2 linked regions of the Nitrosopumilus sp. b3 genome follow. The protein of the gene in region 1 interacts with the protein of each later gene in a pairwise test. Links are inferred from orthologs where the notes say so. Each region holds a gene or a part of one and is shown on either strand. Other genes may lie near its edges.

Evidence for each region.
Region 2: the proteins of C6990_RS08185 (region 1) and C6990_RS06185 interact in binary tests that used the Methanocaldococcus jannaschii proteins (3 or more experiments, as listed by UniProt). The link is inferred for Nitrosopumilus sp. b3 from one-to-one orthologs.

Annotation. Positions count from the first base shown.
Region 1 is NZ_MU078696.1:352,534-357,277, forward strand. What follows is about bases 454-3,453. They hold C6990_RS08185 (RNA-guided pseudouridylation complex pseudouridine synthase subunit Cbf5), read left to right. Parts: upstream 454-1,452; coding sequence 1,453-2,454; downstream 2,455-3,453. Other genes in these bases: C6990_RS08175 (EMC3/TMCO1 family protein), read left to right, coding at 454-899; C6990_RS08180 (cytidylate kinase-like family protein), read left to right, coding at 896-1,456; C6990_RS08190 (hypothetical protein), read left to right, coding at 2,473-2,919; C6990_RS08200 (AAA family ATPase), read right to left, coding at 3,119-3,453. Also shown: C6990_RS08170 (adenylate kinase), read left to right, coding at 1-266; more of C6990_RS08175, read left to right, coding at 270-453; more of C6990_RS08200, read right to left, coding at 3,454-3,544; C6990_RS08205 (hypothetical protein), read left to right, coding at 3,635-3,937; C6990_RS08210 (hypothetical protein), read left to right, coding at 4,070-4,378; C6990_RS08215 (hypothetical protein), read right to left, coding at 4,445-4,744. UniProt on the Methanocaldococcus jannaschii protein: Could be responsible for synthesis of pseudouridine from uracil-55 in the psi GC loop of transfer RNAs.
Region 2 is NZ_MU078696.1:13,917-18,652, forward strand. Bases 551-3,542 are described here. They hold C6990_RS06185 (RNA-protein complex protein Nop10), read right to left. Parts: upstream 2,129-3,542; coding sequence 1,973-2,128; downstream 551-1,972. Other genes in these bases: C6990_RS06180 (STT3 domain-containing protein), read left to right, coding at 551-1,967; C6990_RS06190 (translation initiation factor IF-2 subunit alpha), read right to left, coding at 2,130-2,927; cobO (cob(I)yrinic acid a,c-diamide adenosyltransferase), read right to left, coding at 2,968-3,501. Outside these bases: more of C6990_RS06180, read left to right, coding at 1-550; C6990_RS06200 (cobyrinate a,c-diamide synthase), read left to right, coding at 3,588-4,736. UniProt on the Methanocaldococcus jannaschii protein: Involved in ribosome biogenesis; more specifically in 18S rRNA pseudouridylation and in cleavage of pre-rRNA.

The DNA of each region.
Region 1 (4,744 bases):
CTGAACATGTTTTGAAAATTATTAAACCCACAAACTTTGTTTCAGTTTCAGCAAAACCTGAAGAGATCTACAACCGACGAATGAAAGACGAAACACGAAATCGTGACAAAATCACTCTTCCTAATATAAATAAGGAATTAGATATTCAATCTGCAATGATATCTGCATGTACTGTTCTTACAGGCTCCCCTGTGAAACATATTCTTAATAGAGAAGGAAAGATTGATGAAGCCATAGACAAAATAATTAATGCATTAGGACTGTAAAAAATGGACTTTAACTTTATTCTACTATTTATCGAATCAATTCCCCTGCAGTTTGATATCTTTGGTGGTGAGGCAAGACAAGCACTTGGTAGTGATGATCCAATAATCAAAGGATTAATCCTTTCGATGTTTGCAGTTTCTGGATTTGGAATCTTGTTGAATCTATTCAATGCTGGTGTTAGAAAGAAGATGGTAGACCAAACAAAACTAAAACGAATTATGAAAGAAACACGTGGCTGGCAAAAAGAAAGAATGGCTGCCATGAGAGCAAAAGATACTGCAAAAGCAGCTGAACTTGGAAAAAAATCTGCATACATGAACAAAATGTCTATGGAGATGATGCAGATGAATATGCGTCCGATGATGATTACCTTTGTTCCATTAATTTTGATATTTTATTTTGTACTGCCTCAATTGTTTTCATATACTGTGGCAATATCCCCCATCCCACTAAATGTAATCCCAGGTGATATGTTCCAACTAACATGTACTGCTGAACATGCAGCGATAGAGGGTGATCCTTGTTTTGGTCAAGAAAATTCTTTGTATCTCTGGGCTTGGTATTTCCTTTCATCTATTGCATTTAGTGGCATTATTATGAAACTGACGAAAACCTCGATGGATCTCAGTTGACAAAATCTATAGTAATCTCTGGCCCTCCTGCAGTAGGTAAAACAACTGTTGCCAAAGGATTGGCAGAAGAATTTCAACTAGAATATCTTAGTGGTGGTGATGTTCTAAAAGAGATGGCAATAGAGGAAGGATATCAATCTGATGGAGACGACTGGTGGGATACTGAAGAAGGAATGAGTTTTCTCAATAAACGTGAAAATGATTCAAAATATGATAGAGCACTCGATGAAAAATTAACTTTACTATTCAAGAAAGGTGGTGTGGTGATCACTAGTTACACTTTGCCTTGGTTAATCTCAGACGGAATTAAAATTTGGTTGGAAGGCTCACATGAAAGTAGTACTCAAAGAATGCAAACAAGGGATAACATGAGCCCTCAGCAAGCATATGAAATCACAAAAGAGAGATTTAACAAAAATAAGGCATTGTACAAAAAACTTTATGATTTTGATTTTGGTGAGGATAAATCTGTATTTGACTTGATTATTAATACAGATCATCTATCAGCCCAACAAGTAATTGATGTTGCAAAAGAAACTGTGAGAAAATTACTATGACCCTAAAACAACTTGAAAATCTAATTGAAATTGATCAGGACATCACTGATGATTCTTATGGGACATATTATGACAAACGTTCACTTGAGCAATTGCTAAACTATGGCATCATTCTATTGGATAAACCTCCAGGTCCTACAAGTCATGAAACAGTTGCATGGGCAAAAAGAATTTTAAAACTTCCAAAGATTGGTCACAGTGGAACCCTTGATCCTCAGGTTTCAGGAGTATTACCACTGGGGTTAGGTGAGGCAACAAAAGCATTGGGTGTTTTACTGCTAGGTCCTAAAGAATATGTTGCATTGGGACGTGTACATTCACTTCCATCAAAAGAAAAACTATCTAAGATTATTGATTCTTTCAAAGGCGAGATATTTCAAAAACCACCTCAACGTTCAGCAGTTGTAAGACAAACCAGAACTAGAACCATTTATGAATTTGAATTAATTGAACAAAAAGAAAGATTGCTCCTAACTCGTGTGCTGTGTGAGGCTGGAACGTATATTAGAAAATTATACTATGATATTGGAGAGATTTTAGGACCAGGAGCTACCATGATTGAGCTTCGAAGATCTAGGGTGGATCAATTTTATGAAACTGATGGACTAGTCACTCTTCATGAATTGGCAAATGCATTTGCATTGTGGGAAGAGAACCAAGATGAATCAAGGTTGATGAAAATGATAAAACCTGTAGAATATGCACTAAGTGAATTAAAGTCAGTAGTTATTCGGGACTCTGCAGTAGATGCAATGTGCCATGGAGCTCAACTTGCAATTCCTGGAATTTTAAAAATTTCTCCAAATCTAAAGAAAGGTGATCTTGTTGGAGTCTACACACAAAAAGGAGAGGCAGTAGCTTTGGCCGAATCTACCATGTCTGAAGAAGAGATCCGTGATGCCACAAAGGGATATGCATTTGAAACAAGGAGAATCATTATGGCTCCAAACACATATCCTAAAAAATGGAGAACAAAGCCTACTCATCCAAAGGATTAACTAAATTATTCCAAAGCCATGCTAGCAAAAAGTCTTGTAATTTTTATTATAATTGGAGTAGTTTCAGGTTTTGCATTTGGTGTTTATTTGATGGATGTTAAAAATACAAATCAACTAGTCTATGTTGAAGGTCCTTCTATTTCTCTAGTTACTGAAAAATTTGATTTTAAAAAAGGCGAAGAGATTAAAATTCGAATTGTAAATTCTGGAACAATTCCAATAACATTCAATGATACATCATATGGTCTTAGAATAACTGGATTGTCAGGGATACTGATGTATACTCCAATTAGTACACAAATTATTTCAAATCTTGCACCTGGTGATGAAATTGAATTATCTTGGGATCAAATCAAAAATGATGGTGATGCTGCTTTAGAGGGTCTATACAAAATATCTGCAAAGGGCCTAGATGAAAAAGGAAATCAAGTAGAGAAATCAACTACAGTTACAATCTGGAAGTAGGATTTCAAAAGTAACATAATTTATAATCACATTTTACCGAGTACTCTTGTCGTTAGACTTGTGCCGGGGTCGCCTAGCCTGGTAGGGCGCGCGCCTGGAAATTGTTAAACCATAAAGCGCGTTCTCGCAAGGGAACGGGAGTTCAAATCTCCCTCCCGGCGCCATCCTAATTTGATTATTTATCAAAACACTGCAATGATCATGTGTCTTTGGGTTGTTCATAGTCTTTTTTTACAATAAGTTCATCAAAGCCTTCATCACTTACTGGCGTTTCTAGTTCTTTGAGTTGTTTGTAAATCACTGCTAATGGAAATGGTTCTCGTCTGCTTTTTTGTCTTTTTTCAAGTAATCCTCTTGAGGTATTCATCAAGATACCTCTTACTTTGGCATTGTATTTTTTTGCTAGATCAATGTGTTGTTTTCGAATGTTGCTAGTTAGATTGGTATCGTCAATAACAACGCTTTTTCCTTCTCCAAGACATTTTTCAATGTATTTCAATTCTTTTTTTCTATCGTTATCAAAAAATGATAAAGCCACACGCTCATGATCAAAATTTGCCTTGATGTATGTGGTCTTTCCACTTAGAGCAACACCGATCATTATTACATATTCTAATTTTGACACACATATTTCAACCAGATATGAGATTTAAAATTTAATTTTTCATATCATTTTAATTAAAATTGTTTTATAGTAATTTACATATTTAATTTTGTGTCAATACGTAAACCTGTTATTAGAAAACCCAAAGTTCCAAAAATAAAAAAACCATTGATCTCTAAACGTAAACGTATTGTTAAAAAAACTCCTTCTCTTTCATTAGGGAGAGTCAAATCAACAAATACATCTAAAAAATCAGTTTTACACAAAAAAACTACTACTAAAACCCCTTTGGGAACCTGTTATCTTGAAAACTGCTGCAAAGGTGTTCTTGCAAGAAAAGTAACAAAATCACAATGTAAACGTCAAGGTGGAAAAAGTTGGAAGAAAGCAGGTGGAAAGTGTGAGAAATTATAATTATGTAAAAAAATCGATCAACTCAAAGTATTTTTTTCTAAATAATTTTTAATTTACAGTAAAAATCTTTGAGTTGACCTGAAAAATTTCTGACGTACATGCTATTTAGTTCACTTTATTTTGGAATAGACCATGGCAGCAAGAAAACGAACAGCCAAAAGAAAACCCACTAGAAAAATCAAAAAGGCTGTAAGAAAAACTACTAGCAAAGCAAAGAGAACTGTCACAAAAGGAAAGAAAGCTGTGAGAAAAGTTAAACGCACAGTAAGTAAAGCCAAAAGACGAGCTCAACTAGTAGCTAACAAAAGAAAAAGAGAACTTCTCCAAGCAGATAACAAGATCAAAAGCGTAAAGAAGGCTCTAAAAACTGCAGAAAAATCTGCACGCAAAAAGAAAGCAAATTATCAAAAAGCATTGAAGAAAGCAGCAAACACTAAATGATTTTGATAATGCATTCTATTTTTTCTTAATTAATTTTTTAGCAATTTGATGTTATGATTTGAAACATTAATTCACTCTAATTATCCCCTGACTGATCAAAAATTCTACTCCTTTCACAAAATCTCTCTCAGATATCAAACCTTCTGACCACCAACCTGCATTATTTTTTACCCAAATGGGAATATCTTGAGATTCTGTAGTGACTGATTCAGTTACTGTGACACTCAGAATTCCTTCTATAATTAGAAATTGAATGGATTGAACAAATTCTTGATCTCCTACAATTCCCTCAGACCACCAGCCGGCATTATTTTTTATCCATGATGGAACAGATGAAGTTGATTCCTCTTGTGGGGGTGATTGAGA
Region 2 (4,736 bases), 340 kb from region 1 along the record:
GAGCAACACAATATCTTGTTGACAATGGAATTGACTCTTATTTTGAATGGAATGATGATTTAAGTTGGTATCCTCATGGAAGAAATGTTTCTCAGAGCTCTCAAGTAATGTTGCATCTTACAGCTGCGACAACATATTGGATTTTTGGTGGTGGAGGAAGTCTTTATGATTTTACTATTTTATTCCCTGTAATTTTTGGTTCTTTAACAGTTATTGTAATTTTTGCCTTAGTTAGAGTAATAGGAGGTACAACAGCTGGATTATTTGCAGCATTACTTTTCTCAGTTTCTTTACCAATTATAGTTCGTGGTCAAATTGGTTGGTTTAAGTCAGAACCATTAGGATTGTTTTTTAGTGTTTTAGCTGTATACCTTTTTTTAAGTGCCATAAAATCACAAAATTATAAAATTTCTATTCCAAAAATGATTGCTTCGGGAATTTTTATTATTTTTGGTTTATCTGCATGGGGAGGTAATCAATTTTTCATTTTGCCTTTAGGGATTTTCTTTTTAACATTACCATTTTTACGGGCTGATCATAAATTTTTAATTTTAATAATACCTATTTTTACAATAACATCAATTCTCACATCATTAGCATTTGAACGATTAGGAATTCACTTTATTATGGGACTGGGAGGATTGTCATTAATTGTTCCAACAATTTTCTTAGTAGCATGTATTGCTATACAACATAAAAGTAGTAAGAACAATAAACGACGAAATGGCTTGCTATTTCTTATAGCCATTCTCATTATTGGTTCAAGTGTTCTAATCCTAAATGCTGATTCAGAATTTATTCCTCTACCTAGTCATAGATATCTAAATGCAATAAACCCATTTTTAACCACAACTGATCCCCTTGTTGATTCCGTCGCTGAGCATGCAACAACTACTATTGCACAATCTTTTCTATTCCATTCAATATTGATGCTATTTGCTGGACTAGGAATTTGGATTTTACTTAAAAATTCCAATAGACCTAACTTGATAAAAAATGACATGATTTCTTTTGCGTTAATCCTAGGATTAATTGGAGTTTATGTTAGTTCTGCATTTGTAAGACTGGAAGTATTTGCATCATTATCCATAATCATTTTATCTTCTATAGGGCTGTCAGTATTATCAAGAGAATTCTTTACGAATAAAATAGAAATTAAAAAATCTAAAAATCTTATTCTAAAATCTTCTTTTATTTTCGGGATAGTTTTACTACTTACGGTACCATTGATTTTTCCTATCAACGGAAATGTTTTTTCTACTACTAATAATCCACCAACAATTCTTAATGGAGGAACCACGTATAAAGTCAGTACTACTGATTGGATTGATGCTATGGATTGGATCAAAAATAACACTGAAAAGGATGCAGTCATTGCTACTTGGTGGGATTATGGATACTGGATTCAAACAAAAGCTGAACGAGCCTCTCTTGCAGATAATTCCACTTTAATTGATCATATAATTAAAAAAATAGCATCTGCTTTTCTAAGTCCACCTGATGATGCAAGAAATATCTTACTTGAAATGGAATCTGATTATGTAGTTATTTTTGTGACTGGAAAAAGATTAGATATTGATAATGGCGATCAACCACTTTATGTTCTTGGTGGTGGTGCCGATGAATCAAAAAAACAGTGGTTCATGAGAATAGCAAATGAACCACTAGCTAAATATCTTCATTCTGATGGAATTAGTGGAACAGATTATTTTTGGAATGAAACATTATTGGGTAAAATGATTCCATTTACTCTTTTAGGTTATGTAAATATGGGAACTAATCAACAATCTCAGACATATCAACCAGGATTCACTGGAATATATACAAAAGATATCAAATTTAGTGAAGATGAAAATGAACCACTAAGATTAGTCTATTACTCACCAAGTTTTGATATTGAAAAAGGTGGAACAGTTATTGGGGTATTTGTTTATGAAATTAACAAAGATTATGTTGCATTAAATTAGTTTTTTTAATTATATCTCTCGGCTAATCTATATCTCATATATTTATCATCAGGTGAAAATTTAGCTGGATGTGCAGATATTGTTTTTTCATTACATTTAATACATTTTTCTTTTAAAGTATACTGATTACATTTAATACATTTTCTTAATTGAAATTTCATTTTAATTTTCTCTTGTTTTCTTTGATTCTTCTCTAGTAAATTTGAATGAGCCTTTCTTTTTTTCTATGTTAGTTTGAATTTCTTCAATTATTGGTTTTAGGGATTTTTCCGCAGATTTGAAATTCTCTGAAGTAATTGATAATCGATATTTTGGTGCACCCAAATAAGTAATATCTATTGTTGGATCTTTTTTCAAAACAGCTAGTAATTCTTTTTTAATTATTTCTACTCCATCTGATTTGTTACTTGTAATCTCCATAATTCCTCTAATTTCCACTGATGGTAGTTTAATTTTAGAACATATCTCTCCAATTACCGTTGCAGTTTTTTTTGCCAGTTTAAGATCTTTGACAGATTCTATACCATTTCTTGCAATCTCTATGAATGCATCATATACAGAATCAAATTTTGAATAAATATTATCTTCCAATTTTTCAATTTCTTCATCTGAAAGTTTTGCCTTTTCCTGAACATTTTGTAATAGCGTTTTACCTTTTTCAAATTTTTTAACTTCTTTTAGTTTTTGTTTTTTCTGATCCTTTGATACTTGTTTTAATGATAGATCTATATCCCCTCTTTTAGAATTAACTTTTTTTACTAGTAGTACTTTTTTCTCCCCGTCTTTGACAAACCTGCTAACTGATCTTATCCAACCCGGTGCAATCTCTGAAATATGCAAAAATCCTTGGATATCATCATATTCATCAAGGGTTACATATGCCCCATGATCCATTACTTTGGTAACTGTAGCAAGTATTATCTCTCCCTGTTCAGGCATTTCTTGGATTTCAGTAGACATTTCTTCTAAAACTCCTCAATGCGTAAATTAATGTTGCTGGCTAGAAATCAATACCTTTCTTTGCCTTTATGCCCTTCTGAAATGGATGTTTTATCTCTCTCATCTCCGTAACCAAATCCGCAATTTCAATGATTTCATCTTTAGCATAATTGCCAGTTAATACCAAATCTACGCCTCTTGGTTTTGATTTTATAATGTTTAAAACATCATCAACTGAAATCAAATTAAGATTAACTGCATAATTTATCTCATCTAAAATAACTATGTCGTAATTTCCTGACTGAATTTTTTCATTACTAATTCTTATTGCCTCTTTTGCAATTTGTTGATGATCTTCTTTTGGACTTTTATCATCAATTATGCCGACAAATCCTTTCCCAATTGCAACCATCTCAAATTCTGGTTCAAGTTTTTTAGATGAATCCATTTCACCATAGTGCCATGAACCTTTGATAAATTGAATCATACAAGTTTTCTTTTTGTATCCTGTTGCACGTAATGCAATTCCTAAGGCTGCAGTTGTTTTACCTTTACCTTTTCCAGTATAAACAATGGTTAATCCATCTTCTTCCATAAACTACATCTGATGATTCTTACTAAAAACATTGAGGATTATCAAAAATCTATCAATTTAAATAAAAATTGGTTGTAGTAATGCAATTGAGAATCCCTAGAATTGTTGTTGCAGGTGCTACAAGTGGGGTAGGAAAGACATCAATTACTTGCTCAATCATCTATGGTTTACAAAAAAAAAGTTTTACTGTTCAACCATTTAAGGTTGGACCTGATTATATCGATCCAGGTTATCTTTCAAGTATTTCTAACCGTGAAACATACAACTTGGATGCTTGGTTAATGGGTGAAAATCAACTTTTGAATAGCTTTCTTTCAAACTCAAAATCTAATATTTCCGTTATAGAAGGTGTCATGGGATATTATGATGGATTTAGCGGTAATTCAAACTATGCAAGCACTCATCATGTAGCATCTTTAACAAAATCCCCTGTCATATTGGTTTTAGATGCAAGCAAAACTTCCCGTTCCATTGCTGCTACTGCACTTGGATTTTTGAAATTTCATAAAAATTCTCGTATATCTGGGATTATTCTTAACAAAATAGGCAGTAAAAAACATGAACTTTTGTGTAGAAGTGCTCTAGAAAAAACTAAAATCCCAATAATTGGTGTAATTCCAAAAAATCCTTTATTGCAAATCCCATCTCGACATCTTGGATTAATTTCAACATTAGAGAGTAAAATTCTCAAACAACAAATTCAAAAAACATCTAAAATTATTTTAAAAAACATTGATATAAATCAAATAATAAAAATTACAAAAAATTCATCTGATCTAAATAAAAAATCTAAACTAACACACAAAAAAGCAAAAACTACTATCGCTGTTGCTCTTGACACTTCATTTAATTTCTACTATCAAGATAATTTAGAAGCATTACGTCGTGAAGGTGCAAAAATAAAATTCTTTAGTCCTGTTAAAGATAAAAAAATCCCAAAATGTGATGGTCTTTACATTGGTGGTGGTTTTCCTGAAGTTCTAGGTAATTCTCTTGAAAAAAACCAAATCATGAAAAAATCAATAAAAAAATTATCTGAAGACAGTCTTCCTATTTATGCTGAATGTGGTGGATTAATGTATTTGACAAAATCCATATTATCTGAAAATAAAAAATACAAAATGATTGGCCTATTTGATGCTGAAACCAAAATGACAAAGAAAATGACACTAAATTATACAAAAGGTAAGATTATTTCAAAAAATTCAATATCTGAAAAACTCCATAATTTTCAA